DNA from 3 places in the Synechococcus sp. CBW1004 genome. Region 2 is predicted to be linked to each of the others. Evidence: predicted binding sites of a transcription regulator. Region 2 holds the regulator's gene; each other region holds the start of a gene.
The links. The regulator NtcA, encoded in region 2, controls nitrogen genes in cyanobacteria. The targets are predictions, from matches to a motif close to GTANCNNNNGNTAC.

Region 1 (10,196 bases), 730 kb from region 2:
GAGCCACGGCCGTGGCCTTGAGGCGTGCATTCTCGGCGAAGGAGGTGCCTGTCTCCTCCACCTCCAGCCCCTCAGGCTGGCTGCGGATCTCGAGGGGGAGCTCCGCCAGCAGAGCGGCGAATTCGCGGATCTTGCCGGCATTGCCGCTGGCAATCACCAGGGGGAGGGGCGCACTGCCAGAGGCCATCCGGGTCGGGGAGATCTGCGCGTCAGCATGCCCGACCCGCTGGCGGCCAGGGCAGCCACGGCAGGCATGAGGTCTGCCAGGTGGCGGCTGCCTTTCGCCCCTGACGCCAAGGCGCCAAGCGGACCAGGGAGGCGCGGGTTTCCTGGCGCTGCACACGGCGGATCGGGCCGGCCGCTCAGCCCAGCGATCACAACCGGGAAGCCGTCCCGGTCAGGAGCCGAGCAGCGCCGTGCACTCCAGCCGCTCCTGGCTGGCGTCACGACGGGCCACCCGCAGGCTGATCAAAGCCGCCAGATGCTCGGCGTCGTCGGCCACGCCGCAGAAACGCCCCGATCCCCAGGTATGCAGCCAGGGCAGGCCAAGGAAATAGAGACCGGGACTCTGGGTGACACCGCGCTCATGGACCGGCTGACCCGACCCGTCGAACACCGGCACGTCGATCCAGCGGAAGTCGGAGCGATAGCCCGTGCACCAGATCACCGCCGCCAGGGGCGTGGCGGACAGATCCAGCCCCGGATCGTCGCCGGGGGGCGGCTCCCAGCAGGGGGAGTAAGGCGCCTCGCTGGGCGCTGCGATGCCCTGCTGCTGAATCCAGCTGTCGATGCTGCTGCGGATGCGGCAATACACCGCATCGGCCTGATCGAGGTTGGCGGCCAGGTTGTTCTCGAAGGCGATGTGGCCCGGACCGATCGCCAGCAGGCGGCCGTGCAGCCGCATGCCCTCGCAGGCCCGGGCGCGCAGGTCGATCTCCCGTCCCCCGTCGCGGCCGGTGAGGTAGTGGTTGGTCTTGGCACGCACAGCCCTGGGGTCGCTGTGTTCGCTGATCGGCATGGCGTAGTAGCCCATGCGATCGAGCCAGTCGACCACGTCGCGGCCGCGGTAGCGGCGGGGGGAACGGGGGGCGGAACCGACGCTGAGATGCACCTCGCGGCCCTCGAGGAACAGGTCTTCAGCGATCTGGCAGCCCGACTGGCCGCTGCCGACCACCAGCACCGGACCTGGCGGTAACGCAGCGGCACTGCGATAGTCGCGGGCGTCCAGCTGCAGAACACCGGCCGGCAGGCGCGGTGCCTGGGGATGGCGGCGCGGCCGGTGATAACCGCCGGTGGCCACCACCACGTGGTCAGCCTCGATCTCGCCTTCGCTGGTGCCCAGGCGGTAGGCCGAGCCGTTCTGCACCAGCCGATCGACACTCACCCCCTCACGCACCTCAGCGCCGACGTGCGCGGCGAAGCGCTGCAGATAGGCCACGATCTCCTGCTTGCCCATGAAGCCATGCGGATCGGAGCCGTCGTAGGGGAAGCCCGGCAGCCGGCACTGCCAGTTGGGCGTCACCAGACAGAAGGAATCCCAGCGCTGCTGATCCCAGGCGTAGCCGATGCGGTGTTTCTCGAGCAGGAGCGGCCGGATGCCGCGCTGCTGCAGGGCCTGAGCCACCGAGAGGCCGGCCTGACCGGCGCCGACCACCACGACGGATCGGCGTGAACTGGGGCTGAAGCGACTGGACACGGCAGACAACCGGGGGAGAGGGACGAACGGGAGAGGCAGAGCCAGACGGGCCAACGGCCTGACACGGGAGACCCCGGGCAACCGGCTGAGCCACGCCCTGCCTGAGCGGGACGGATGCGAGGAAGACTCAGCCGATGGAAGGAACCGCGACGCCTGAGGGCATCCGCAAGGCGAGGACGCCAGTGATGCCCAACAGGGCTGAATGCGCCGGGTACGGATTCAGGAAATGGACCTGATCAACGATCATGCGGGCAACAACCTTCTGCCTCTGTAGCCGTTGACACCGACAACGAGTTCGACCGTTTTTGCGGCGACTCACGGACCACCCACCCGCGATTCGGTCGCATCGGCGACAAATCAAACGACGACCCAGCAGCAAAGCTTCACACGCCATTTCGACGCCCTAGTCCTCATGCCTGCCGTCACCCGCCCCGCCAACCAGCCGGGCGATTTTCTCGTTGACTATGAGGAAAAGGTTTTTCCCGATGTCAAAGCAGAACCCGGCGAAAAGGCGCTGATCACCTTTCACACCGTCGCCTTCGAAGGTTCGATCGGACTGGTGAATCTGCTGCAGGGCAGCCGCCTGATCAACAAGGGCTTCGAGACCTCGATCCTGCTCTACGGACCCGGCGTCACCCTCGGCGTGCAGCGCGGTTTTCCGAAGCTGGGCGATGCCGCCTTCGACGGCCATCTCAATTTCAACGCCCGCCTGCAGAAGTTCATGGATCAGGGCGGCAAGGTGTACGCCTGCCGCTTCGCCCTCCAGGCCCTCTACGGCCATGGTGAAGCGGCCCTGATGCCCGGCATCCGGCCGATCAACCCGCTTGATGTTCTCGATCTGGTGCTGATGCACCGCAAGGAAGGGGCCTTCATTCTCGATACCTGGACCCTCTGACCCCTTCGCCTTGATCGTCATCACTGATCACCTGCGCTGACTGTTCTGCCATGGCCAGCACCATCACCGTCGCCGCGGCCCAGATCCGGCCGGTTCTGTTTTCTCTGGAGGGCTCCGTGGCGCGGGTGCTCGCCGCCATGGCGGAGGCAGCCGCCTCCGGGGTCGAGTTGATCGTCTTTCCGGAGACGTTTCTGCCCTACTACCCCTATTTCTCCTTCGTCGAGCCGCCCGTGCGCATGGGCCGCTCCCACCTGGCCCTCTACGAGCAGGCAGTGACCGTTCCCGGTCCCGCCATCGACACGATCGCAGCCGCCGCCCGCCAGCACGGCATGCATGTTCTGCTCGGCATCAACGAACGCGACGGCGGCAGCCTCTACAACACCCAGCTGCTGATCGACGCCAACGGCACGATCGTGCTCAAACGCCGCAAGATCACGCCCACCTATCACGAGCGGATGGTGTGGGGCCAGGGCGACGGGGCGGGCCTCCAGGTGGTGCCCACATCCATCGGCAGGATCGGGGCCCTCGCCTGCTGGGAGCACTACAACCCCCTGGCGCGCTTCGCGCTGATGACCCAGGGGGAGGAACTCCACTGCGCCCAGTTCCCGGGCTCCCTGGTGGGGCCGATCTTCAGCGAACAGACGGCGGTGACGATGCGCCACCACGCCCTCGAGGCCGGCTGCTTCGTGATCTGCTCCACCGCCTGGCTTCACCCCGACGATCACGCCGCGATCACACCGGATGCCTCTCTCCATGCCGCCTTCCAGGGCGGCTGCCACACGGCCGTGATCAGCCCCGAGGGCCGCTACCTGGCCGGGCCGCTGCCGGAGGGGGAGGGGCTGGCGATCGCCGAACTGGACCGCTCCCTGATCACCAAACGCAAACGCATGATGGACAGCGTCGGCCACTACAGCCGCCCCGATCTTCTGGGCCTGCGCCTCAACGCCGAACCGGCCGCCCAGGTGAGCGCGATGGGCGCTCCACCCCTGGGCCATCCCGAGGCTGCGGCCCGCCTGCCGGATATCGCGACCCCGGCCCCGGCAGGGGAGGTGAGTCATGTCTGAGCTCGGCCGCCTCGTGACCGAACTGCAGGTGCGCGGCGTGGTGGATCCGGCCCTCGCGGGCGCCCCGATCGCAGGCAACAGCGGCCGCCGCGGTGGTGCCGGCCCCTCCGACCACCGCGCTCTGACCTTCGGCGACACCACGGTGATGGTGCCCGTCTACAACGCCACCGCCCAGGAGTCGCCCTACCGCCTGGCAGCCGAGGCCGGCGGCGGCGTGGCCCTTGAGGAGCGCGGCGGCGAACGGCTGAACGGCCTCAGCGCACCGCCGGAGCCTCGCTTCTACGGCCTCCGCACCGACGACGGCATCCCCTACCGCTCGATCGCCCTGCTGCATGGCCGCGATGTGCTGGCCACCACCCTGCTGCAGACGTGCATCCGCTTCCGGGACCGGCGCGACTCATGCCAGTTCTGCGCCATCGAGCAGTCTCTCGAGGACGGCCGCACCGTGGTGCGCAAGACCCCCGAGCAGGTGGCCGAAGTGGCCGAAGCGGCGGTGCGCCTCGATGGCATTCGCCAGCTGGTGATGACCACCGGCACCCCCAACAGCGACGACCGCGGCGCACGGCTGATGGCCGAGACCGCCGCGGCCGTGAAGCGGCGCGTGGCGATCCCGATCCAGGCCCAGTGCGAACCGCCGGAGGATCCGCAGTGGTATGCCCACATGAAGGAATCCGGCGTCGACAGCCTGGGGATGCACCTGGAGGTGGTGGAGCCCGAGGTGCGCCGCCGCATCCTGCCCGGCAAGTCCGAGCTGCCCCTGGAGCGGTACTTCGAGGCCTTTGAGCAGGCCGTGGCGGTGTTCGGACGCGGCCAGGTGAGCACCTACCTGCTGGCCGGCCTGGGGGACAGCGCCGACTCCCTGATCACCTGCAGCGAACGGCTGATCGAGCTGGGCGTCTACCCGTTTGTGGTGCCCTTCGTGCCGATCGCCGGCACGCCGCTGGAGGGCCATCCGGCCCCCACCACCGACTTCATGGTGGAGATCTATGCGGCGGTGGCGGCACGGCTGCGCGTCTCCGATCTCCGCAGCGATCAGATGAGCGCCGGCTGCGCCAAGTGCGGCGCCTGCTCGGCCCTGTCGCTGTTCGAGAAGGCGCCATGAGGGTCGCCGCAGCCGCCCGTAGGCCCGGGTCCCACCTGTCCCCTGCCCATTCACTCTCCACTGCCACCCCGCTCTAGATACCCCGATGGTCTTCCTGGATCCAGCCAGCGAGGCCGCCAGCGGCAGCCTCAGCACGGCCCCGGCGAGTTTCACCCCCTCGGTGCGCTGGGGCATCGCTGTCGATGCCGACGACTTTCAGCTTTCGCCCACCGCCAGTTCGCCGAGCTTCTCGTTCCACCTGCTGCGGCGGCGCAGCCCGCTGATTCCCAGCTACTGGGACCTGCGCAGCGCGATCTTCTGCGAGGAGCAGCACCTGTTCGAGCAGAGCGACCGCGATGCGCTCGACGAGCGGGCCTACCCGATCGCCGCGGTGAACCACGACCCGTCGCGGGGCATGGGAGGGCAGGTGGTGGGAGTGGTGCGCATCCTTGAGAGCGAGCCACGCCTCTGGTACGGCGGTCGCCTGGGGGTGCACCGGGACTTCCGGCGCCACAACCAGATCGGCAAGGGCCTGATCTGGAAGGCGGTCACCACCGCCCATGGCTGGGGCTGCGACCGCTTCCTGGCGACGGTGCAGATTCAGAACGTGCGCTTCTTCCAGCGGCTGCACTGGCAGTCGCTCGAAGAGCTGGAGATCCGCGGCATCCGCCATCACCTGATGCAGGCCGACCTGGCCTATTACCGGCCCTCGCGCGAACCGCGCCCGGCAGCACTGCTGGCGACACCGCCCGGCAGCAGGCTCGCGGCATGAGCGGGCGACCGGCGGCCCGGGGGCCAGTGCAGCCCGCCACGGCGGCCCCATCCCAGGCCACGGCAGGCGTAGGGAATGCCATCCCGGGTGGCGACCCGGTAGCCGGGCAACTGGCCGTTCTGGCAGCGCGCCTTGCGGCCGAGGCGGGACTCGCCGCCAAGCGCGATATCCAGCCGGCGGCGGCCACCTTCGCCCATCAACCCTTCCCGGAGCTGGGTCCGGCGGCAGCCCTGGGGGATGACGCGGCGCTGCTGCCCGCCCAGAGCGGGCGCCTGCTGCTGGCCTGCGAGGGCATGCATCCCGGCCTGGTGGAGGAGGACCCCTGGTTCGCCGGCTGGAGCGGCGTGCTGGTGAACCTCAGCGACATCGCCGCCATGGGCGGCCGGCCACTGGCCCTGGTGAACAGCCTCTGGTGCAGGGATCCCCAGCGCAGCGAGGCGCTGCTGGCGGGGATGCGCTTCGCCTGCGGGCGCTTCGCGATCCCGATGGTCGGCGGGCACAGCAATCTGCACAGCCCCTACGACGCCCTGTCGGTGGCGGTGCTCGGCACGACCGAGGGGCCGGTGCTGTCGGCCCGATCCGCGACCGCGGGAGATCAGCTCTGGATGGTGGTGAACCAGAGAGGCGCCTTCCACCGCCACTACCCGTTCTGGGATGCGGCCACCCAGGCGGATCCTGCGCAACTGAGGGCCCAGCTGGCCCTGCTGCCCCGGCTTGCGGCGGAGGGTCTGGTGCATGCCGCCAAGGACATCAGCATGGGCGGCCTGGTGGGGACGGCGGTGATGTTCGCCGAGGCGGCCGACCTGCGGCTCAGTCTCGATCTGGAGGCCATTCCGCGGCCGGACGGGGTGACGGAGGAGGCCTGGCTCCGCTGCTTCCCCAGCTTCGGCTTCCTGCTGGCGGTGCGACCGGAGCTGCAGAGCCGACTGGTCGACGTCCTGGCGCGCGATCCCGCACTGCTGGCCGCACCGATCGGGTGCTTCGCCGGGGGCGATCCGGCGCTGGTGCTGCAACGCGGCGCAGAAGCGGTCACGCTCTGGAGTGGCGGCGAGGGACTGACGGGCTTCGGGCCGCTCCACCAGGAGCCAGGCGACCCGGCAGAGACGGCATGATCAGCTCCTCACCGGGGCACTCTGCATTCGGTATCTGGGCCAGTTGCCCTCGCCGGCGCTGTCTTGCCTGTGACAGCCCGAGCGGGCCATCACGGCCACAGTCGCAGCCGAACGCTCCAGGGACCTGAACGATGCCGGAAGTGCGCCTGCAGCTGGAGTGGCCCGATGGTGACACCAGCGAGTTCTATTCCCCCTCCACGGTGGTGCTCGAGTACCTGCGGCCCGGTGACGCTCTGAGCGTCGCGGATCTCGAACAGCGCGGCGTCCAGGCCCTGCGGGAGGCCTCGGAGCGGGTACGAGCCCGCTATGGCTTCGCCTGCACCCGCACGGACGAGGAGGAACAACGTCTGCGCCAGCGGCTGGCCCGCTACGCCACGGGTTCGACGGTCAAGGTGACCCGGCAGCTCAGCTGAGCACGCGATCCCGGTCCTGGGAACCGATCGCGAACAACACATCCTCGGCCTCGCCCCGGAACAGGCAGGCCCCCTGACGATTGCGAAGGACCTCAGAAGCCTGTCGCGCCCTCCACAATCTGATCTGCGAAGGTCTGTGAGGCCGTGACAGCCCTGCTGTTCGGTCTGCCTACGGTCAAGCCTGGACCCGCCACCCACGGCCCGTCATGACCGAACTCGGCAAGTGCCCCTTCAACCACGGCGCCGCGCCGATGGCGGTGGCGGGGAGGGGGCCGTCTCCCCGCGACTGGTGGCCCCAGCAGGTGAACCTGGGCATCCTTCACCAGCACAGTCCTGCTTCCAACCCGCTGGGCTCTGGGTTCGACTACGCCGAAGCATTCCGCCAGCTCGATTATCAGGCCCTCAAGAGCGACCTGATCGCCCTGATGACCGACTCCCAGGAGTGGTGGCCGGCCGACTGGGGCCACTACGGCGGTCTGTTCATCCGCATGGCCTGGCACAGCGCCGGCACATACCGCACCGCCGATGGCCGGGGGGGGCGCCGGCACCGGCAACCAGCGCTTCGCCCCGATCAACAGCTGGCCCGACAACGGCAACCTCGACAAGGCCCGCCGTCTGCTGTGGCCGATCAAACAGAAGTACGGCAACCAGATCTCCTGGGCCGACCTGATGATCCTGGCCGGCAACTGCGCGCTCGAATCGATGGGGCTGCGCACCTTCGGCTTCGGCGGCGGTCGCGCCGATATCTGGCAGCCCGAGGAGGACATCTACTGGGGTAACGAAACAACCTGGCTGGGCGATGAGCGCTACAGCGGCGAGCGGCAGCTGGAGAACCCGCTGGCCGCCGTGCAGATGGGCCTGATCTACGTGAACCCCGAGGGGCCCAATGGCGTACCCGACCCGGTGGCCTCCGGCCGCGATGTGCGCGAGACCTTCGCACGCATGGCGATGAACGATGAAGAAACGGTGGCCCTCACCGCCGGCGGCCACACCTTCGGCAAGGCCCACGGCGCCGCCAGCGCCGATCTGGTGGGCCCTCCCCCAGAAGGAGCGCCACTGGAGGAGATGGGGCTGGGCTGGCATAACCGCCACGGCAGCGGCAAGGGAGCCGACGCCACCACCAGCGGCATCGAAGGGGCCTGGAAACCCCATCCCACCCGCTGGGACATGGGCTACTTCGACATGCTGTTCGGCTACGAGTGGGAGCTGATCAAGAGCCCTGCCGGCGCCTGGCAGTGGCAGGCCAGGGATTGCCGCGAAGAGGACCTGATCCCCGACGCGCACATCCCTGGGCTCAAGCACCCGCCGATGATGACGACGGCGGATCTGTCGCTGCGCTTCGATCCGATCTACGAGCCGATCTCTCGCCATTTCCACCAGCATCCGGAGGCCTTTGCCGATGCCTTCGCTCGCGCCTGGTTCAAGCTCACCCACCGTGACATGGGGCCGAAGACTCTGTACCTGGGGCCGGAGGTGCCTGAGGACGACCTGATCTGGCAGGACCCGATTCCGGCGGTGAATCACCCCCTTGTCGATGACGCCGCCATCGCCGGTCTCAAGCACCGTGTGCGGACTGCGGGCCTGAGCGTGGCCGAGCTGGTGAGCACCGCCTGGGCCTCGGCCTCCACCTTCCGCGGCTCCGACAAGCGCGGCGGCGCCAACGGCGCCCGGGTGCGGCTGGCACCCCAGAAGGACTGGGCGGTGAACCAGCCCGAGCAGCTGCAGCGGGTTCTGGGCGTACTTGAAGGCATCCAACAGGCGTTCAACGCTTCGCGCGGCGATGGCATGCGGGTCTCGCTGGCGGATCTGATCGTGCTGGCCGGTGGCGTGGGCGTGGAACAGGCAGCTGCCGCCGCAGGCCAGAGCGTGGAGGTGCCCTTCACGCCAGGGCGGATGGATGCCAGTCAGAAGCAGACGGATGTGGCGTCCTTTGCCGTGATGGAGCCTCAGGCCGATGGCTTCCGCAACTGGCAGAAGGGCCCGATGACTGTGACGGCAGAACACCTGCTGGTGGACCGGGCCCAGCTGCTGGGGCTGAGCGCGCCGGAGATGACCGTGCTGGTGGGCGGCCTGCGTGTGCTGGGCGCCAACAGCGGCGGCAGCCGCCATGGCGTGCTCACCGAGCGGCCCGGTGTGCTGAGCAGTGACTTCTTCGTGAACCTGCTCGACATGGGCACCAGCTGGAGCCCGGTCAATGAGACCGGTGAGCTGTTCGAAGGACGCGACCGCAGCAGCGGCGCCCTGCGCTGGACAGGCACCAGGGTGGACCTGTTGTTCGGCTCCAACTCGCAACTGCGGGCGATCGCCGAGGTGTATGCCCAGAGCGATGGAGCCCCACGCTTTGCCCGCGATTTCGTGAAGGCCTGGGTGAAGGTGATGGAGGCGGATCGCTTCGATCTGAAGCGCTGAGTCTTCTGCAGCCCCACATCCGTTAGGCGCGCGAGGGGGGCGTCCGCAACAAGCTCAATGCGTCCTTCGGCTCAACTGGATGATCAGAGCAGAAGTAGTCACGAAGCGTTCGGTGCAATCAGTCCGGGCAGACAGGACATTGAGCGCAGCAGGGGTCGATGATCTCGAACGATCGCCAAAGACCGCCAGACCCCGATGAGTGCGATAGTCGAAGGGGGACGTACTCAACCCCAGGAGCCAATGGCCGCTGATTGCACACATCCAACGCCAGAGAAGTGCAATCCGAAGTCATTCCTCAGACCATCCAGGGCGCCATCCGTGGAGACGACGCCGCTGGCGAAGCTGAGCGTGCGGGCAGGAAACACTCTGCTCAATCTCGCCCACAGCGACACTTTCCGCCCTTCCAGTTGGAGCATTTCTTCTGCCGACAGCCCTTTTTCTTGTCCTGCTGAATGGAACTGCGGCGAACCGACTGTTCCTCAAGAGAACCGATGGACGGGGCCATGGGATCGCAGGCGACACGCCTGCCATTGCGAATCATTCTCAGCTTAAAGGCCGGCTTCAGGCTCAGAGGGCCTCCGCCTCGCAAGGCACCACCGTTAGTAACTTTCGTCACAAGCCTCGCAGGCCTCAGCATTCCGCAGCGCGAAAGGAGACCAATCTGGGCTCAACCAGACACCTCTGGGATCCGATTCCATTGCCGTGGAGGATTCATTTGCGTGCAGGCTCAGATCATTGGTGTTCAGCTGCCTCC
Region 2 (10,196 bases):
CGCCAGGGGCGCTGGGAACCCCTCAATGGCCCCTGGGTGGAAAGCGACTGCCAGCTGATCGAGACGCCTTCGTTGCTGCGGCAGTTCCAGCTGGGCCAGGGGTACAGCCGCCGCGCCTTTCCGGAGTGGCGCCACGAGCTGGCCTGGCTGCCCGACAGCTTCGGCTTCGCCGCCGGCCTCCCGGCGGTCGCCAGCGGCACGGGCGTGCGCTGGTTCTGCACCCACAAGCTGGCCTGGAACGCCACCCATCCCTTCCCCCATCGGCTGTTCCGCTGGCGCAGCCGCTGCGGCGCCGAGCTCCTGGCCCTGATGACCGCGCCGATCGGCACCGACGGCGACCCGGTGGCGATCGAGAGCCAGCGCCTGACGTGGCAGCGGATCAGCGGCGTGGGGGAACTGCTGTGGCTGCCGGGGGTGGGGGATCACGGCGGCGGACCCACCGCCGAGATGCTCGCGCAGCTGGCGCTCTGGCAGCGGCAGCCGGCGATGGCGCCGCTGCAGCACGGCACCCTGCGCGAACACCTGGCGCAGCTGGAGCCACTGGTTCCGCGGCTGCCGGTCTGGCGCGATGAGCTGTATCTGGAGCTGCACCGCGGCTGCGCCACCAGCCGCCCCGACCAGAAACGTCACAACCGCACCCTGGAGCGCCTGTTGCGGGAAGCCGAGCTGGCCCGGGCGCTGCTGCGGAGCATGGGCATCGCCGACCCCCTGGCGGCACGGAGCGAAACCCGGCCGTGCAGCGACGCTTCTGCCGGAGCGCCACAACGGCTCCCGGAACCACAGGCGGTGGGCGCTCACGACGCCAGCGCGGCCCAAGGGAGGGAAGCCATGGCTGCGGATGACCTGTCCCGCGGAGTCGAGATACCGCGACGCCCCTCCCTATCCGGCGAGCAGCATCGTCGTCACAGCGCCGCGGTGGCGCCGGTCGACTGGCGGCCGCTGCTGTTCCAGCAGTTCCACGACATCCTGCCGGGCACCTCGATCCCGGAGGTGTTCGAGCAGGCGGAACCGGAGTGGCGGGCGGCGCGACGGCAGGCCCGACGCCAGCGCGATCTGGCCCTTCTCGCCGGACTGGAGGCGCAGGCGGACTGGCCCGCAGCGGAGCCGGGGCCAGCCGTCGAGTCCCTGCACCCCAGCGATGATCACCAGAGTCCGCCGCGACCAGGAGCGGCAAGGCTCCCCACCTCAGAGGGATGGTGGGTGGCCCAGCTGCACCCCCTGGCAGCGGCGCCGCGCTGCCGTCGCCTGCCCGCAGGACTCTGGCGGCTGGCCAGCGGCCCCAGGAGCGGCAGGGCTCTGAAGGGCCAGCCCGCCCGAGAGGGGGGCGTCTGGGTGCAGCTGCCGCTGGAGGCCGGCGTCTCTGCCCTGGCCCTGCGGCGCTCGCGCGCGGCGGCAGGCGAGGTGGCGGCCCCCCTGCCGATCGAAGGGCCGGTGACCCTCACCGCGGAAGGAGAGGGGTGCTGGCGACTGGGCAATGGCCTGGTGAGCGCCCGCTGCGGAGCCGAGGGCGTGGAGCAGCTGTGGGACGCCACGGGCCGGGCGTTGCTCGGCGCCCCGCTGCGCTGGTGCCGTTGGCGCGATCAGGGCGAATTCTGGGATGCCTGGGACCTGGCTCCCGATCATCGCGACCATCCGCTCGCATGGAACTGGCAGCCGGGCCCGACCGTGCAGGCCGACGGCCCCCTGTGCGCCGAGCTGGTCTGGCGGGGACGGTGCGGCGGGAGCCATCTGCGGCTGAGCCTGCGCCTGCTGGCGGGCAGCCCCGCCCTCGAACTGATGCTGAGCGTGCGGTGGCGGCAGCGCCATGAGCTGCTGCAGCTGGAGATTCCCCTGGCGGCCCCCCAGCCCCGCTGGGCGGCGGATTGCACCGGTGGCGTGCTCGAGCGCCCGGCGGAGCCGCGCACACCGCGGGAGCAGGCCCGCTGGGAGGTCACGGCCCTGAGCTGGATCGCCGCCCCGGAGCTGGCGGTGCTGCTCGATGGTCCTCAGGGGGTCTCGGCTGGAGCGGAGCGGCTGACGGTTTCCCTGCTGCGGGCTCCCACCTGGCCTGATCCGGGCGCCGACAACGGCTGGCAGCGCCAGCGCCTGGCCCTGATGCCCGCTTCGGGCGGCTGGAGACAGGCCGGGGTGCCCAAGGAGGCGAGGCGACTGCGCGAGCCGCTGTGGCTGCGACCGGCCCACCCTCCGGAGGAGCGCACGGCCGAGCAGAGCACGGAGGCCAAGACAGCCTGCAGAACCAGGAGCGCCGGGGCGCAGGCAGCGTCCGTGCCCCCGCCAAGACCCGAGGCGTCGATGCAACCAGCGCTTACGTCACGCCGGCGAGGCGCCTGGCCGGGATTCCCGGCGTTGGAGGCCGACCTGCGCCTCGTGGGCCTGCGTGCAGCCGGGCCGATGGCCGGGGTGGAGCCCATGGCGCTGCTCTCGCAGCCGCAGGAGGAACCGGCGGCGCTGATCCTCACCGTGCAGAACGAGGGCCCCTGCCGTCACCGGCTGCGGCTGCCCGCTCCCTGGCGGGTGCTGCAGCGGGTCGACGCACTGGATCAGCCGACGCCGGAGCCGACCGGCGCTGATCCGCTGCTCATCCGCCCGTGGGAGCTCTGCTGCTGGCGGATCGTCTGTGAGCCAGAAGCCTGACCACAGCCAGCCCTGGAGCGGAGTGGGCAGGGGAGACCTGATACAGAACCCCGACCGCTTTGGCGCCCTGGAGCAGGCAGGGCCTGAAGCCAGCTTCAGTCGTCGTGGTCGTCGAAGGGGTCGGTGAGACCCCGCGACGGGGGCCCGAAGGCGGTGTAGATCCCGAAACCGGTCAGAGCCAGCAGCACCACCAGCACCGCAATCGCCACGGACAGGGCCGGAGAGGTGCTGGAGGGATCCATGGGGTACGGGGGGGGGGAAAGGCAGCGGGAGCGTCACAACTCTCGACAGGCCCAACGAAGGGGCCGCCGAGGCTCGTACACTACCGGCCACGACCTCCAGCCTGAGAGCTTCGATCGGCCATGGCTCAACGCACCCGCCTGGGAGACATCCTGCGTCCGCTGAACTCCGAGTACGGCAAGGTGGTCCCGGGCTGGGGCACCACCCCGGTGATGGGCGTGTTCATGGCGCTGTTCCTGGTGTTCCTGTTGGTGATCCTGCAGCTGTACAACAAGTCGCTGCTTCTCGAAGGCATCAACGTCAACTGGAACGGCATCGGCTGATTCCGCCCGCGGCGGCACCCTCTCTCCCATGAACGTCTTCGGTATCGGCCTGCCGGAAATGGCGGTGATCGCCGCCATCGCTCTGCTTGTGTTCGGCCCCAAGCGCCTGCCCGAACTGGGCAAGACCCTGGGACGCACCCTCAAGGGCCTCCAGTCCGCCTCCCAGGGTTTCGAAGAGCAGTTCCGCACCGCTCTGGACGCCACGCCGGAGTCCTCTCAGTCGCAGGCAGCCGCCACCACAACCGCTGCCGCCGAAGTCGGGACAGCCACCGTCGCCAACTCGGCAGCGACCGAAGCCTCGTCCCCCAGCGGCGCCTCAGCCAGCTGAGCTCCTGTCTGGCCACGCTTGGATCTGCAACTGCTCGTCGGCCTGGGGAATCCCGGCGATCGCTATAGCGACACCCGCCACAACGTCGGCTTTCTCGCCCTCGATCGTCTCGTGGAGCACGAACGTGGCAGCTACCGCCAGCAGGGCCGGCTGCATGGGCTGCTCGCCGACGTCGGCAGCGGCGCCCGGCGTGTGCGACTGCTCAAGCCCCAGACCTACATGAACGACAGCGGCCGCTCGATCCGTGCCGCTCTCGACTGGTTCGGCCTCACCCCCCAGCAGCTCCTGGTGATCGTCGACGACATGGATCTGCCCTTCGGCCGGTTGCGCCTGCGGGCCTCGGGCAGTGCCGGGGGCCACAACGGTCTGCGCAGCACCATCGCCCATCTGGGGACGGAGGCCTTCGCACGGCTGCGGATCGGCATCGGTGCCCCGGCCGGAGACCCCAGCCAGCGGCGCGAGCGCACCGTGTCCCACGTGCTGGGACGGTTCAACGCCGAGGAGCGGCCGATCCTGGATCAGGTGCTCGACGAGGTGCTCACGGGCGTGGATCTGATCCGCCGTCAGGGCCTCGAGCGGGCCGGCAACCGGCTGAACGGTTTCCGGATCAGCGAGCAGGCATCCTGAAGGGCATGGCCCGGCTGCCGACCACCCATGCCCAGCTGCGCGTGCTGCGCCGCAGCTTCCGCCCGGCGGTGCTGGAGGGAGAGGTGATCGCCGGCGGGTTCCAGTGGAGCTTCTGCTGGGCCTTTGACCGGGGCGAGCTGCGCGTGGAGCCCTCGCTGGGGCGGGCCCTGATCCAGGACGCCCTGCTTCGCTTCCTGCTGCGCGCCGACTATCAGCTCGAACCCGGTGGCGACTACGCCTTCACCGTGCGGGCGAAGTTCTGATCGGAGGCAGCCCATCAGCCTCGCAACGCTCGAGCGGATGGCCCAGATACCGCTCCAGCAGCAGTTGGGCCACCACGTCATCCCAGTCGCGCGGGGGCTGCCGCAGCCCCGCCGGCAGCAGGCGACGCCAGCCCCGAGGCGGTTCGAGCTGCCAGAAGCGTTCTCGGGCGGCCAGCGTCGTGCCCCGTTCCTCCACCAGACAGACCGGCAGCAACGGGGTCAGGCGCGCCTGCCAGGCCTGCGAACCGGTGCCATCCCCGAGCACCACCGCCACCAGCCCGTCCTGCCTTCGCCAGCGCTGCAGCTCCTGCCAGGCCGCCTCCGGCGGCAGCACCCGGGCCACACGGATACGGCGGCGTTGCGGATCGCTCAGCACCAGACCGCACTTGCTGCGTCCAGGATCCAGGCCGGCCAGCGGCCCCTCGGAGGGGATCGCGGCGCCGGGATCGCGGCGGGGAGTGAAGGCGGCGGGAACCATGAGCCTGAGCTGGCGACGCAACGAAGGACGGCAGACCCGCCACCCTGGGGGCCGCGGCACACGGATCGATCCTGACTGTCCCGTGGGGCAGCGGCAGCCGCTGACCTGCATCGACCATCCGAGTCCGCAGGGCACCTCCACCGCAGGCACACGCCCCCACAAGCCATTGCCACGGGCGAGCGCGAAGCCACCCGAGTGTGCGCCGCCCGGAGCGTTGTCACGGCCACGCCAGCGGCCGCGACCCGCCGCCAGACGGTCACTGCGATCGCTGAGGCCTGCCGTCACCCCCGGCACGAAGCCCCACCCAGCGCAGCTCGACGACGATCGGATCCGGGGTGTCCGCATCCACGCGGGCCACGGCCTCGAGGTTGGCCTCCTGGCCGACGGGGCGTTCGGCCAGCGCACGGCCCAGCTCGTTGAAGTCGTTCACATCGAACTGAAGGCCATCCACCAGGGTCCCCTGGCGCTGCACCTTGGCGAAGGCGGCGGCCAGCAGCAGGTTGAGGCGGCTGCGCACCAGCTCCGCCCCACGCTCATCGCCGTCGAGGGTGGTGCGGGCGAGCACCTCGCCCTGGCGCGTCACCTGACGGTTGGGGCGCAGCTCGGCGAAGGCGAGCACCCGCTGTTCCCCGCGCAGCACATTGCTGGCGGAGAGGATGCTCACCACCCAGGTGCCGCGCTGGGCCAGCAGCGACGAGAGCCGGTTGATGTCGTTGCGGGGCACCAGCAGGATCTGGCGATCCGGCTTCTGCCCAGGCAGCAGCCGCTGGAAGGCGACGAGGTTGGCCTGCTGGAGCAGCGCGTCGATCACCTCGCGGGCCTGACCGGCCCGCTCCAGGCGGACCTTCGCTGTCGCCAGGGGCTGACCGCTGGCGATGACGACATCGCCGCGCCGCAGGGCGATGACATTGTTCTCGAGCTGCTTGAGCTCCTGCTCACCGGCGGCGATGCGCTGGCGCACCCGCTGCAGCTCGGCCTCATTGCGGCGGATCTCGGCGTCGCGGCCGCGCACCTCACGGCTGAGGCGGCTGCGCTCGCTCTCCAGACGTGCCCGCTGGCGCTGCAGGGGCTGCAGCTCCTGGCGCAGGCTGGCCACGCGACTGGTGGCCTGGGCGAGCTGCCGCTCGGCGCTCCGCTGGCTGGCCAGGGCCTGCTGACGACCGCTCACAGCCTGGCGGCGCCCCTGCTCGGCGCGTGAGAGCTCCGCCTGACTGCGGCGCAGGTCCGCACTGCTGCGCTCGAGGGCCATGCGGCTCTGATGCAGACGCTCCTGCAGCTGGTCGAGCTCGAACAGCCCCACCCGCAGCCGCTCGCTCACCAGCAGCATCAGCCCGAGCGAGACGGCACTGATCAGGGCGCCGGTGAGAGCGGTGATCACGACGGCGGTGTTCTTCGGCCGCAGCCCCAGGAGGCTGAGCCGGGCCTTGCCCACCGTGCTGCCCAGCCTGTCGCCGAGGGTGGAGAGGACACCGCCCAGCACGAGCAACGCCAGGATCAGCAGCCAGCCGGACACACCCTCCTCCAGGAACGCCCCAGTATCCCTGCCGGCCCCGGAGGGGCTTCAGCTGAACCGTTTCGCCAGAGCGATGGGGTCGAACACTGTGATCTTCTTGCGGTCGATCTGCAGCAGGCCCTCGTTGCGCAGATCTCCCAGCAGGCGGGTGATCGTGACGCGGGTGGAGCCGATCGCCTCGGCGATGGCCTGGTGGGAGAGGCGCAGATCAATGGTGATGCCCTCGCTGCTCGGGACGCCGAAATCGCGGCAGAGCACCAACAGGAAGCTCACCAGCCGCGAACTCATGTCGCGGTGGGTGAGCGTCTCGATCATCGTTTCGGTCTGCAGGATGCGCGAGGAGAGGCCCTGCAGCAGCAGCAGGCCGACGCTGGCGTCCTGCTCGATGGCGCGCCGCACCGAGGTGGCGGGAGCGGTGATCATCTCGACCCGCGTGAAGGCGATCGCGTGATAGAAGCGATCCGATCGCTGGCCGGTGAGCAGCGATAACACTCCGAACAGACTGTTCTCACGCAGCAGAGCCACAGTGATCTCCTCGCCCGATTCGTAGACGCGCGACAGGCGGACGGCGCCACGACGCAACAGGTAGACCCGCTCAGCGGGATCACCGGGGAAGAAGATCGTCTTGCCCCGCTCCACCGATTCGACACTGCTGCCCGCAAGGGAGCGGATCACCTCCGCGAGGGTGGTGCTCGGAGGCGGCGCGCCGGGGGCGGTGAGACCGGCCCCAGGGGTGCCCGTGGAAGGAGTATTGGCGTAGCGGCTGAACCCGCGGGTGGCGCCGACCATCGGCAGGGCTTGAAGTGATCGGAAGCTACGGATCGTTCCGCCCATGCCTTGTAGCAACCCACACGGTTTGCCGCCGAGGCAGCAGCGGCGACAACCCGCACGACGGTGGAAGCGCCAGCCAGGACGGCGCAGGCCACCTGAACGCCTGCTGCCGACGCGCCCTCCTGGCTCTGGCGACGGGAGTGCCGGGCACCAGCCTCGATGCCGGCCACCGGCAGTGACCCGACAGGTGAATCCCGGGCGCCAGGGCCTCCGGGGCCTGGGGAGGGGGTATGCCCGCCTCAGGCAGCCGGCGCCGCCTCGGTGAGCGCCCGGCGCTGCAGCTCCTGCAGCCGGGCGATGCCGACACCGGCCAGATCCAGCAGGGCGTCGAGCTGGCCTCGGCTGAACGGGGCGCCCTCCGCGGTGCCCTGGATCTCCAGCAGACGCTGCTCTCCGTCCATCACCACGTTGAGATCCACGTCGGCGCGGCTGTCCTCGCTGTAGTCCAGATCCAGCAGGGGCTGGCCCTCGACCAACCCCACCGAGATGGCGGCCACCTGCTGACGCAGGGGGGAGGCGCTGAGCACGCCCCGGCGCTGCAGACGCTCGAGCGCGGCGGCCACCGCCAGCCAGGCGCCCGTGATCGCGGCGGTGCGGGTGCCGGCGTCGGCCTGGAGCACGTCGCAGTCCACCAGGAGGCTTCGCTCTCCGAGGGCCGCGAGATCGAGGCTGGCCCGCAGGCTGCGGCCGATCAGGCGCTGGATCTCCTGGGTGCGACCGGAGAGCTTCATCAGCTCGCGCGGCTGGCGGCTGGGGGTGGAGGCCGGCAGCAGCCGGTATTCGGCGCTGAGCCAGCCGCTGCCGGAGCCCCGCCGCCAACGGGGCAGATCCTCCTCCAGACACACGCTGCAGAGCACCCGGGTGCGGCCGGTCTCGATCGTCAGCGAGCTGAGCGCGAACCCCATCGGATCCCAGACGATGCGCACCGGCCGCTGGTCATCGGCAGCACGGCCGTCCCGGCGTGGACCGGGGGCCTCGGCCGTGGTGGCAGGCCCCTCGCCTGCGACGTCGCTGCTGGATTCAGGCCAGGGCGGCGAGACCGGCGGAACGGACGGGATCAAGGACAGACGGGGCGGCTGCAGGCAGGCTAGGCCGCCGCGGTGGTACGTCTGTTTGCGCCACCGGTGGTGTGCAGAGCCTGTCCCTGCCGCTACATTCAGGTTCAGCGGCACCCCGGCCGCTCTCCCCGGCGCGGCGCAGCCAGCCGCCCGCCGGGGACGCTTCGGCGCCCGCGGCCCTCCCGGCACAGGACCCACCCACGGCCGCCTGCCCCAGGCTCCGACCGCTTCCCCGAATGACCGTCAGCCTCCCTGCCCACCGTCAGCCCTCCCGCCCCTCCGGTCACGGCCGCGGCGAGGTGCACAACCAGGGCAGCGGAGCACCCCGGCTCACCGGTCTGCCGACGCCGACGCCCGTGCAGCTGGTGCCCCAGCCCGAGGGTCTGCTGCAGATCCACACCGCGCCGTTCCGCGGCAGCATGGCGGCGGTGTTCAGCCAGGCCCTGCGCACGGCCGGCCTGGGCAGCCGCGTGCTGGTGAGCCAGTTCCTGCGGGGAGGTGTGGAACAGGGGGTGGCCGGCAGCCTCAGCCTCTGCGGACGCCTGCAATGGCTGCGGCCGGCCACGCCCCTCTGCATCGAGGAGCCCCTGGATCAGGCCGGCGACAGGGAGGCGGCGACCGCGGCCCTCGAAGCGGTGCAGGAGGTCTGGAGCTACAGCCGCGAGCGGCTGGTGGAGGGCAGCATCGACCTGCTGGTGCTCGACGAACTGGGCCTGGCGATCCAGCTGGGCTACCTCGAGGCCGCTGAGGTCACGGCCAGCCTGGAGCGGCGTCCCGCCCATCTCGATGTGATCATCACCGGACCGGCGATGCCCGCCGAACTGATGGCGATGGCCGATCAGGTCACCCAGCTGCGCCGCTGCGCCTGAGCAACAGGTTCCCCTCCGGCGGGTCGACACCGGAACAGCCCTCTAGGGTGATCCCCACGCCTATGGCAGAGGGGCGGCGACCGGCGTCCCTCACACCGCCTTCCCCATGCTCAAGAACGACCGCTGGATCAACGAGCAGGCCGCCGCCGGCATGCTGGATCCCTTCCAGCCCACCCTGGTCCGGCACCTGGAACCCGAGACGGCCGGCTCACCGGTGCTCAGCTACGGCTGCTCCTCCTACGGCTACGACCTGCGACTCTCGGCGAAGGAGTTCCTGATCTTCCGCCATGTGCCGGGCACGGTGATGAACCCGAAGCGGTTCAACCCCGCCAATCTCGAGCCGGCGCCGCTGCACCGGGACGAGGACGGCGCCTACTTCATCCTGCCGGCCCACTCCTACGGGCTGGGTGTGGCTTTGGAGCGCATGAAGGTGCCGGCCAACATCACCGTCATCTGCCTGGGCAAGAGCACCTACGCCCGGCTGGGGATCATCGTCAACACCACCCCGGCTGAAGCCAGCTGGGAGGGGCATCTCACCCTGGAGTTCAGCAACTCGAGCGGCGCCGACTGCCGCATCTATGCCAACGAAGGCATCTGTCAGCTCCTGTTCTTCGAAGGCGATCCCTGCGACACCACCTACCAGGATCGGGCCGGCAAGTATCAGCACCAGCCCGAGCGCGTGACGCTGGCCAAGGTGTGAGCCGTACCCTCCGTCACGGATGTCCATCTGAGCCAGTGCCCTGATGTCACGCCCGCCGATCCCGGTCACCACCACCTTTGAATTGCCTGGTTTCCGCATCCTCGAATGCAGGGGAGTTGTGCGGGGCATCGTCGTGCGCTCACCGACGTTGCTGCAGGGTTTCCTGGGCGGCCTGAAGACGATGATCGGCGGCCGCATCGGCGCTTACACCGCCATGTGCGAGCAGACCCGCCAGCAGGCCTTCGACGAGATGCTTCAGCACGCCACAGGGCTGGGAGCCAACGCGATCGTCGGCATGCGCTACGACGGCTCAACGATCGAGACGGGAGCCA
Region 3 (10,196 bases), 370 kb from region 2:
AGCCTCGGCCAGGTGTGCATCAAGGGAGCCACGGTGGGGGAGACCCTGGCCAGGGGGCGACTCACGCAACCGCTGTATCGCGCAGGTCTAGACCAGGAATTCCGGGCGATCGGCTGGGACCAGGCTTTGGAGCTCCTGGAGTGGCGTATCCGCAGCACCCTGGCCGGCAAGGGGCCGCGGGCCATCGCCATGTATGGCTCCGGGCAGTTCCACACCGAGGACTATTACCTCGCCCAGAAGCTGCTCAAGGGAGCACTTGGCACCAACAACTTCGATGCCAATTCCCGCCTCTGCATGAGCTCGGCGGTGGCGGGCTACACCCGCAGCTTCGGCTCCGACGGGCCTCCCTGCTGCTACGACGATCTCGATCACTGCAGCGTGGCTTTTCTGATCGGCACCAACACCGCCGAGTGCCATCCGGTGCTGTTTCAGCGGCTGCTCAAGCGCAAGAAACGCAATCCCAGGGACGTGACTGTGGTGGTCGTGGATCCCCGTTCCACTGACACCACCAAGGCCGCCGATCACCATCTGGCCATCCGTCCGGGCACCGACCTTGCCCTGTTGCATGGCCTTGCCCATCTGGTGTTGGAGGTCAGCGGCTTCGATGCCGACTTTATCGAGGAGGCCACCGAAGGACTGTCGGAGTTTGCCCAGCTGATCGCCGAGGCCACGCCGGCCCGCACGACCCAGATCTGTGGCATCACCGAGCAGCAGCTCAGGGAGGTGGCTGCCCTCTGGGCGATGCGGGATCGGATTCTCAGCCTTTGGTCGATGGGCGTGAACCAGCGACGCGAGGGCACGGCGGTGGTGTGCGGGTTGATCAACCTGCACCTGCTCACCGGGCAGATCGGCAAACCCGGCGCCGGGCCCTTTTCGCTCACGGGGCAGCCCAATGCCATGGGAGGTCGTGAAGCCGGCGGTCTGGCCCACTTGCTGCCGGGCTATCGCCTTGTGGTCAATGACGAGCACCGCGCTGAGGTTGAGAAAGCCTGGGGCTTCCCCCCCGGGTCGATTGCATCGGCTAGGGGGCTGTCGGCCTGGCAGCAGATCGAGGCGATGGAGCGCGGGGAGCTTGATCTGTGGTGGGTGGTGGCCACCAATCCTTTGGTCAGTCTGCCCAACCTCGAGCGGGTGAAGGGCGCGATAGCAAGCTGTCAGCTGGTGGTGGTGAGCGAGGCTTATGCTGATACTGAAACCTCGCATTATGCCCATCTGCTGCTGCCTTCCAGTCAGTGGAGTGAGAAGGCTGGGGCCATGACCAACTCCGAGAGGCGTGTCACTTACTGCCCCTCCTACCGCCCCCGCCATGGTCAGAGCCGGCCTGACTGGGAGGTGTTCGCTGAGCTGGGACGGCGGCTCGGATTCGAGCATCAGTTCAGCTATGGTTCCGCTGCGGAAGTGTATGCGGAATTCGCTGCTCTCACGGCCGGCCGGGTCTGTGATGTGTCCGGGTTGAGTCATGGGCTCCTCGTGGAACATGGTCCGCAGCAGTGGCCCTTCCCGCAGGGCAGCGAGCCCTGCGGTGGTTCAAAGCGGCTGTATGGCGATGCCTGCTTCCCCACCCCATCAGGGCGCGCTCGCTTTGTGGCTGACGCTGTGATGGGCCTGGCGGAGCCCCCCTGTGCGATCTATCCCCTTGTGCTCACGGTGGGCCGCTATCTGGGGCAGTGGCACACGATGACGCGCACGGCCAAGGTTGAGCGCCTGCAGACCATGCATCCCGAGCCGCTGCTCGAGATTCACCCCGATGACGCCAAGCGCTTCGGGGTGATGCATGGCGAGCTGGCGGCCGTGAGCTCAAGGCGTGGCAGCGTCACCGCCAAGGTGCTGGTGAGCGACCGCATTCGCCCCGGTTCGGTGTTTCTGCCGATGCACTGGGGGTTCAGCCAGGAATCGGCCTGTGAGGTCAATGTTCTGATGCATGAACAGTCCTGTCCCATCTCCGGGCAGCCGGAACTGAAGGCGGCTGCCGTGATCGTGGCTCCGGCGGTGTCGGTGGTGAAGCCCACGGAGCACAGTCAGGGCCGTCTGGAATTGTTGCGCCGTCTGTTTCGAGATGGTCATGCTTCTGCTCGCAGCAGAGCCTGAGAAGGCTGCAGAGCTGGTTTCCTGATCGGTGTGAATCGATGCAGCGATGACCTCGACGCTCCTACAGGATTTCTTTTTCTTTGTAGCGAGTCATGCGTCTGGCCATCGTGCTGGGAATGAGCCTGGGCCTCTGCCATGGCTGGATTGCTTCGGATCCGAATGCCCGGACGAAAACCGCTGCCTCTGCTCTGTCTGTAAGCCTTGTAACACTTTCTGATCCCGCGACTGACTTCCTGATGGAAGCGCGGCAATAGTGGAGTCAGCAATCGAAGTCTGACTCATGGCAAGGCAGGTGGCAGCAGGGATCACAGGACGCAGTCCTCTGGCTGTGTCTGCCGGTTTCCTCGGTGCTTTCGTTGTGGCATCCCTGGCCGTGCAGTTGGTTCGCAGCTATGCACCAGGTGATGCGGTCGTGGCTCCGGCCAGCGTCCGGATTGAACCTGTTTTGGCGCATCAGGCCGCCCTTTGGCAAACGCTGGGCCAGCCCTGAAGTCAATGGCTGTCAGGATTGTCCACCAGAACGGAATTCCTCCAGCGGGGGAGTCAGGCGAGCAGCCTGCTGCGATGCCCTTCTCCGCAACGGGCTGCCAACAGCGCATTGGACTGCTCCAGGGCCTGGTGAAGTGAAGGGTGCAGGCCAGCCAGCCAGAGATAAGCGGCCACATTCCAGCGCAGAGGCTCGGCAAGGGGGCCTGCTCCTCTGAGGGCTGCCAGAGCCTGCCCTTGCCAGGTTTCCAGGTTCTGCCAGGCCACCTCGTTGCCATGAAGGCCGTGGTCGCGTGGATGCAGCAGGATCCGCTCCGGCGCTGCATCAGCCCGCAGCCGCGCGGTGATGCCCGCCCGGCTTGTGGGCAGGTCGGCGGACCCTTCCAGGCCCTTCACGGTCACCACATCGGTCTCCTCGGCGGCTGCGAGGGCTTCCCAGGCCCGCTTCTCGGTGGGCGGGTGCACGAAGCCGCTCACCAGCAGGTGCTCACCTCGGTGGGGGGTCCACAGCAGCTCCAGGCTCGCCACCGGCGGCCGCTTGCCGATCGCGTCGCGAACCGGCAACAGTCGATCGGCGGCGGCGAAATGGTCGGGCTGATGGGTGAGCGCCAGATTGTGCAGCTCCAGGCGCTCCTGCACCGCTGTCAGGCTGAGGCCTTGCCAGTTGATGCCGATGGACCTGAACAGTTCGGCCAGGGTGACGCCGAATTTGACCGGCATCGGATCGCCGCCGTGCAGCACCACGGGCACCCCCGCACTGGCCAGCACCAGGGCGGTCAGCGGCAGCAACGGTGCGGTGCGGCTGCGCCCGTCGTAAGGCACGCCGAAGCAGAGGGCCCGACGCCCCGGAGTTTCCAGCACTGGGCCGTGGTTCCGGTAACTGTCGATCATGCCGGTGAGTTCGATCGGCAGCGGCCGCCGGATCCGGTGGGCGATCAGGAAGGCTCCCATCTGGGCCTCGCTCGCCTTGCCCCCCAGCATCAGGTCCATCGCTTCACGGGCTTCGTCGCGGCTCAGCCCGGTGCTGGTGTGTTCGCCGCTGCCCACCTTGGCGATCAGCTCGCGGAATCGGGCTCGCTCTGGTCCGAGTGCCGCCAGCCGCCGTTGCTGCCGGTCGGACGTAACCGCGTCAGCGATTGCGCTCTGCGGCGTGGTCCGCTTGCTCGGTAGCGGTTGCGACACGGAAACGAATAACGGGGTTGCACAATCCAGATTGTCTCCTGTCAAAGGAGCCCAAGTGACGTCAGGTCTTTGCCGCGGTCATCAGCTCGGCCTGGCATTCAATCCGCTCCCGGCGGCGTAGCTCTCATTGACGCTGACCTGGGCCCAACCGCATTCCATTCGTTAGGAGCGGCCTGGGCAGGGTGAAGTTCCAGCGTCCTGACGTGCCACTCCATGAATCGCTCCGAAGTTCCCGCCGATGCGCCCCCAGCCTCGATGGCGCCCAACCAGCCGCCGCTCAGCAAGATCGAGCAGGCCAAAGCCGAGCTCTGCGGTCTGGAGCTGGAGCCGCGGCTGGCGGAGCTAGCCGCCCAGGGCTGGGAGACTCTCGATGAGGCCACGCTCACGATCCGGCTCAAGTGGCTGGGCATCTTCTTCCGGCCCGTCACCCCCGGGCGCTTCATGGTGCGACTGCGTCTGCCCAACGGCGTGATTCGCTCCGATCAGCTCGAGGTCCTCGCCGAGGTTGTGGATCGGTGCGGCGAGCACGGCAGTGCCGACATCACCACTCGCCAGAACCTGCAGCTGCGAGGACTGCTCCTTGAGGACATGCCGCCGTTGCTGGCCGCGATGGCGGCCGTGGGGCTGACCAGTCGCCAGTCGGGCCACGACAACCCCCGCAATATCACCGGCAACCCCCTGGCCGGCCTCGACCCGGAGGAGTTCGTCGATACCCGGCCGCTGGTGGACGCGATCCAGACGAACCTGCTCGGCCCGCACGGGCCCCGCAACCTGCCGCGCAAGTTCAACGTGGCCGTGGGCGGCGCCCCCGACAGCTTCCTGCTCCACAACGATCTTGCCTTCCTGCCGGCCCGTCGTCAGGTCGATGGCGCCCTGGGCTTCAGTGTGATGGTCGGAGGCTTCTTCTCCGGCCAGCGCAATGAGCTGGCGGTTCCACTGGGTGTCTGGGTTCCAGCGGAACTGTTGCCTGACTTCACCCTGGCGCTGGTGCGCCACTTCTCCCGCTGCGGCGATCGGAGGGTGCGCACTCGCACACGCCTCTGGTATCTGATCGAGGCGATGGGCCTGGATGCCTATCGAGAAGAGGTGCTGCAGGAGCTGGTGGAGCTCGCCGGTGAGCAGGCCCGCAGCCTGGCCCTCCCCCATGACGGCAGCCATCTGGTCTGCCGTCCGCCGCGCGACATCTGTGGCATCCAGACCCAGAAGCAGCCAGGGTTGTACTGGGTCGGGCTGAACGTGCCGATGGGGAGGTTGGATGGCGAGGGCATGTTCGCCCTGGCCGATCTCGCTCGGCGCCACGGCACGGGCGAGCTGCGCTTCAGCGAGAGCCAGAACGTGCTGATCGCCTCGGTGCCGCAGGAGTCGCTCCAACCGCTCTGCGCTGAACTGGATCACCCCGCCCTGCACCACCGTTTCCGCCGCGATCCCGGACCGCTGATGGCGGAGGCGGTGAGCTGCACCGGCAATCGCTACTGCAGCTTCGCTCTCATCCCCACCAAGACCACGGCCCAGCAGGTGGTCGAGGAACTGGAGTCGCGTCTGTCGTTGCCCCACGGTATCCGCTTGCACTGGACGGGCTGTCCCAACGCCTGCGGTCAGCCCTACATGGGACAGATCGGGCTGATGGGGGCCAAGGCACGCCAGGACGGCTGCATGGTCGAGGCGGCGAAGATCTATCTGGGCGGGTCGATGGGGCCCGAGCCGAAGCTGGCTGAGCTGCACCACAAGGGGGTGCCGCTCAGCCAGCTTGTCGATGCGCTGGAGGTGCTGCTGGTGGAGCACCACGGAGCTCGGCCGCGCGTCGCCAGATGAACCAGAAGAACCGACGGCCGCTCGCGGTGTGCCGGATCTTCAGACGACGATCGAGCGTCACCATCACTTGCATGTCGTTGTGGTCGCTGACGCCATCCAGGAGCGCCTTGTTCCGGTCGGGGACCCGCCCAAGAGCAGCCGCGTCCTGCCAGAGCGGCTCCCTCGGTCCTGGTCGGTGTGGATGATCTCGGCATTCACCAGCTGTCGTGGAAGCAGGAACACCAGTTTCTGCTCCTTACGGGCCGCTGTACCCAGCGCCGGCTTCGATGTCCGCACAGGGACGGTCCCGGAGGTGCGGAGCCCGGCGTAGCTCACGCCTGTGCAGTTCACCGGAGCCGTGTTCGACGGACTGCTCTCGATCGAGGAGGGGACGGTTCTTCGGATGTGATGGCTTCAGGAAAGGCATCGGTCGTCACCACCCTTCAGTGCATCGATTCGTCGTGCTGGGGTCACATCCTGATCTACATCCCCATCGCCTGATCGTCTGCCTCCAGGCGGCCCGTGTCAGACCGTTCGCGCGTCCGATCAGCCGCCGCCCTCCACTTCAGTGCCTCGCCTTTCATTGCAGGCACCTCCACTGCGTGCGTGCCGCTGACCTCAGCTTCTTGTGCTGAAGCTCCGGCGGTTCCCAGGCCGGTGCTGATCGTCCCACTTCGATGACCGACCGCCACATCTGCCATGGTGAAACCACAGGCTGGAACCTCCGCCATGAAACCGCCGGTTGCCGTCTTGCCACCGACCCCGGCGGATCTGCCTCCGGTCGGGGATCCGGGACGCTGGGCGGCGTTGCAGCGGCTCCGGCGTCAGGCCCTCCTCGACGCCGCGAGCTGGGTGGTGGCTATCGAGCTCGGGGAGATCTCCCTTCAGGCCGACCTCATCGCCGTCCTGGCCCCCCATCTCGATGGGGGCATGGCCTGCCGGCTTCTCGACTGCTGGTTGGCGCGGTGGCCGGGCGAGGCTGCCATCCCCTCCCTGATCGGCGGCTGTCGCGATCCCCGCTGGGCGGAGCGACTGCGTCAGGCTCTCAACGAAGAGGGGGGCGATCGGCAGGTCCTGCTGCTTCCTCTGCTTGGTCATCAGCGCGATCCCACTGATTTTTCCCTGCTCAGCGCCCGGCTATGCGATCCCGGGCCGCTGCCGCTGCGCCAGGCCGCCCTGGAGGCCCTGAGTGTCGGACTGAGCGCATGGCCCCGAGACCGGTTGCGTCAGGCGTTGGCGGAGGTTGTCCGGGATCTGCATCCCGGCCTGGCCGCCTCGGCGCTTGATCTGCTGGCGCGATTGCCCTGCGCGCGAGCCGACCTGCTGCGCCTCAGCCGTCACCCCCTCGCTCCCTCTCTGGAGCCGCGCCTGCGGCGTCGTCTGTCTGCCCTGCCCGCCGCGCCGCTGCTGCTGCTGGTGCATGGCCGCTCCGGTGGTCGCATCCCGACCGAGCTGGAATCCCTGGCCACCGACCTGGAGCAGCGGCGCGGGGCGGCGGTGCAGCTGCTGGCGCTCACCGATCCGCGGTTGCCTTGCCCCCCGCCCGCCGAGCCCCTGGCGCCGGTGGCCACGCTGGTGCCGCTGCTGCTGTTGCCCGGAGGCCATGTCCGCCAGGATCTGCCCAGACTCACGGCGGAGATGAGACGGCGCTTCCCCTTGCGGCGCCTGCCGTTTCTGGGCAGCTGGCCCCTCTGGCAGCGGGCCCTGGCGGCGGAAGTGCGTGAGCTGGCGGCTTCGGTGGACACGGCCGGGGCGCCGCTGCTGCTGCACCATCCCCTGCAGGGCCCGTTGGCGGAGCGGTTTCTCTCCCTGCTGTCCCGGCGCTGCGGAGCTGTCTGCCTGCCGGCCTCCTTCGAGGACGCCACGGCCCTGCCCTGGCGCCATGAGGGCCGCCGCGGTGCCCACCCGGCTGTTCTGCCGCTGGCCCTGGCCGCCAACCGGCTCACCGACAGCCTGCTGGCGCTGGCGCCTGGGATGGGGGCGATGCCCCTGCTGCAACGGCCCCGGCTGCGGCAGGTGCTGCTGGAGACTCTGGAGGGCCTCCCGTGAAGAAACACGGCGGGCCGTTCAGGTGAGGTCGCAGCAGCTGGTCCCTTCCCCGTGTGTCCGGATCACCGTCATCGATGGCGACTTCCGCGCCATTCCTCTAGAAAGAAGGGGAATCGAATGAGCCCTCTGGCTGTCGTGCCCGCCGCGGAGAAGAGGCCGGCGGTCGTGCAGGCGTTGGCGAAGACCCTGCGGATGGCGGGCCGGGGTGGGCGCCGGGGCCGATGGGCCGGGTGGAAGTCGCGTCTGGGGCTACGCCTGTAGGGACGTCCACGCGCCTCGGCCGTTTCCGATCGGAGAGTGCCGTGGCGCAGCGGCATCGCGGTGCTGCCCCGCATGCCGTTGCTTCCCGCCCTTGGCCTGCTGCTGGCTCTTGGTTTCGGCAGCTCCGCCCTGATCAGCTATCTGGCAGCCCGCGCCTCGAACGAGTCTCAGATTGCCGGAACCACCCTGCCCCTGAGTGCCGAGACAATCGATGCGGAGCTCGAGAGCCAGCTGTTCCAGAAGGTGGCGGTGGCGCGGGCGATGGCGGCCAACACGTTCCTGGAGCAGTGGCTTGAGGCTGGCGAGCAGGATCCGGCCCAGGTGATCGCTTACCTCAAGGGTGTGCGGAGGGAGATCGGCGCCACCACGGCCTTTCTCGTGTCGGAGTCGAGTGGCCGCTACTACCACCCCGACGGTGTCCTCAAGCGGGTGTCCCGCAGTGACCTCCGTGACGCCTGGTATTTCCGTTTCCGAGAGCATCCGGCTCCATTCGAGATCAACATCGATCGCGATACGGCTGATCGGAGTCGCGTCACGGCCTTCATCAATCAGAAGATCCGTGGCCCGCAGGGACAGCTGCTGGGCGTGATCGGGATCGGCGTCGAGGTGAACACCCTGACCTCCCTGCTGCGGCACATGGAAGAGCGCTACAGCAGTGAGGTGCTGTTCAGCGATTCCCAGGGCCGCATCCTGCTTTCCAGCGCGGGCAACGCCATCTCAGGGCCCAAGGTCCTGGCCGATCTGCCCGGCCTGCGCCCCCATGTGGACCGCATCCTGTCGCGGGCGAACACGGCGTTTCAGTACGCCAATGGAGGTGGGCAGATCTTCATCAACAGCCGCCGCCTGCCCGAGCTGGACTGGTGGCTGCTGGTGCTGCAGCGCAGTGGCCCCAATCAGGGAGGCATCCTCACCACGCTGTTCAACAATCTGCTGATCGCGCTGTTGATCACCCTGGTGGTGCTCTGGCTGGCAAATCTCACGATCGGCGACTATCAGCGGCGCCTTGAACAGCTCGCCACCACCGATCGGCTCACCGGCCGGCTCAACCGCACGGCCTTCGATCCGCTGTTCGCTGGCCTCACACAGGCAGCCCTGCGTCGCGGCGAGTCTCTCTCCGCCCTGCTGGTGGACATCGACCACTTCAAGGCCATCAACGACAGCCAGGGCCATCCGGTCGGCGACCGGGCCATTCAGCTTGTCTGTGAGCGGATGGCCGCCCGGATCCGTCACAGCGATCAGCTCTTCCGCTGGGGTGGAGAGGAGTTTCTGCTGCTCCTCCCAGCCTGCGAGCCGGAGGCGGCGGAGCGGATGGCCTGGGATCTCTGCAGGGCGATGCGCGCCCAGCCCCTCTGTGATGACCAGCTCCACATTCCGATCACGGTCAGCATCGGGCTGACCGGCTGGCAGCCGGGGGAAGACCAGCATGCGCTGCTGGCCCGCGCCGACCGTGCGCTCTATCAGGCCAAGCAGGCGGGCCGGGACCGGGTGGTTCGGGCCTGAATCCGGTCAGCGGCTGTGGATCCCCCGACGGCCGCTTCTCGCGTCCCGGAGCCGATTCGGCAGAATGAGCCATCAGATTCGGGTCCGTTGATGGCAGTGCCGGGCACCATGCCTTCTCCACAGCTTTTGGACGAGTACTGCCAGTTCTTCCGGCTGCTGAGTGAACCGGCCAGGCTGCAGCTGCTCTGCCATCTGCGCCAGGGGCCGATGGATGTGGCGTCGCTGATTGCTGCCACCGGCTTTTCCCAGTCGCACATCAGCCGCCAGCTCGGCCAGCTTCAGCGGGCCGGCCTGGTGCGGTGCGAGCGCGATGGTGTCCGCACGATCTGGCATGCCGATGGTGATCTGGTGGAGGATCTCTGCGCCCTGGTGCAGAACAGGCTGCGGCAGCGTCTGGAGAATCAGCTGCAGCAGCTGGGACGCGGCTGAACGGCGGTCGATGACGATGGCTGGATGGACCGGTACGCCAGGTCACGGAGGACGCACGATCTGCTGCAGCGCCAATGTCGACCGACGCCGACGCAGGCAGATCCACCAGCGTGGCGAGGCGCTGAACACCTGGAGCGGCCCACTCCCTCAGCCCGATCAGAGTGCGTCGCATTCAGAAGCCGGCTAACGGATTTGAACCGATGGCCTTCGCTTTACAAAAGCGCTGCTCTACCGCTGAGCTAAGCCGGCTGGCAATTCACTTTACGCGTGCGCCTGGCTCCAGAGCGTCAGTTGAGTGCGGTTGCGGCAGCCGGTCTTGGCCAGGAGGCTCGAGACATGGCTTTCGACAGTCCGCGGACTGAGCACGAGTGCCTGGGCGATTCCCCGGTTGCTCTCCCCCAGGCGGAGCA

Region 1: a site for NtcA is predicted at 1,967-1,980, ahead of H8F25_RS10570 (MSMEG_0572/Sll0783 family nitrogen starvation response protein). Genes of this name have one in related genera too.
Region 3: a site for NtcA is predicted at 3,741-3,754, ahead of H8F25_RS15760 (ferredoxin--nitrite reductase). Genes of this name have one in related genera too.

Annotation. Positions count from the first base shown of each region.
Region 1 is NZ_CP060397.1:2,216,785-2,226,980, reverse strand. Features, by position in the region: gene rdgB (RdgB/HAM1 family non-canonical purine NTP pyrophosphatase) at 1-187, opposite strand, end outside; gene H8F25_RS10575 (MSMEG_0569 family flavin-dependent oxidoreductase) at 398-1,696, opposite strand; gene H8F25_RS10570 (MSMEG_0572/Sll0783 family nitrogen starvation response protein) at 2,109-2,591, shown strand; gene H8F25_RS10565 (Nit6803 family nitrilase) at 2,642-3,655, shown strand; gene H8F25_RS10560 (MSMEG_0568 family radical SAM protein) at 3,648-4,757, shown strand; gene H8F25_RS10555 (MSMEG_0567/Sll0786 family nitrogen starvation N-acetyltransferase) at 4,843-5,508, shown strand; gene H8F25_RS10550 (sll0787 family AIR synthase-like protein) at 5,505-6,620, shown strand; gene H8F25_RS10545 (MSMEG_0570 family nitrogen starvation response protein) at 6,752-7,033, shown strand; partial or broken gene katG (catalase/peroxidase HPI) at 7,240-9,442, shown strand.
Region 2 is NZ_CP060397.1:2,946,944-2,957,139, reverse strand. Features, by position in the region: gene H8F25_RS14010 (glycoside hydrolase family 38 C-terminal domain-containing protein) at 1-2,634, shown strand, start outside; gene psbN (photosystem II reaction center protein PsbN) at 2,730-2,876, opposite strand; gene psbH (photosystem II reaction center phosphoprotein PsbH) at 2,997-3,197, shown strand; gene H8F25_RS13995 (TatA/E family twin arginine-targeting protein translocase) at 3,226-3,525, shown strand; gene pth (aminoacyl-tRNA hydrolase) at 3,544-4,152, shown strand; gene H8F25_RS13985 (DUF3146 family protein) at 4,158-4,415, shown strand; gene H8F25_RS13980 (resolvase) at 4,393-4,893, opposite strand; gene H8F25_RS13975 (DUF3084 domain-containing protein) at 5,150-6,406, opposite strand; gene ntcA (global nitrogen regulator NtcA) at 6,455-7,195, opposite strand; gene rph (ribonuclease PH) at 7,477-8,298, opposite strand; gene H8F25_RS13960 (cob(I)yrinic acid a,c-diamide adenosyltransferase) at 8,532-9,164, shown strand; gene dcd (dCTP deaminase) at 9,271-9,864, shown strand; gene H8F25_RS13950 (YbjQ family protein) at 9,908-10,196, shown strand, end outside.
Region 3 is NZ_CP060397.1:3,316,558-3,326,753, forward strand. Features, by position in the region: gene H8F25_RS15745 (molybdopterin oxidoreductase family protein) at 1-2,088, shown strand, start outside; gene H8F25_RS15755 (anthranilate phosphoribosyltransferase) at 2,632-3,672, opposite strand; gene H8F25_RS15760 (ferredoxin--nitrite reductase) at 3,970-5,568, shown strand; gene H8F25_RS15765 (CbiX/SirB N-terminal domain-containing protein) at 6,277-7,596, shown strand; gene H8F25_RS15770 (sensor domain-containing diguanylate cyclase) at 7,930-9,357, shown strand; gene H8F25_RS15775 (helix-turn-helix transcriptional regulator) at 9,466-9,786, shown strand; tRNA gene H8F25_RS15780 (tRNA-Thr) at 9,964-10,035, opposite strand; gene H8F25_RS15785 (response regulator transcription factor) at 10,048-10,196, opposite strand, start outside.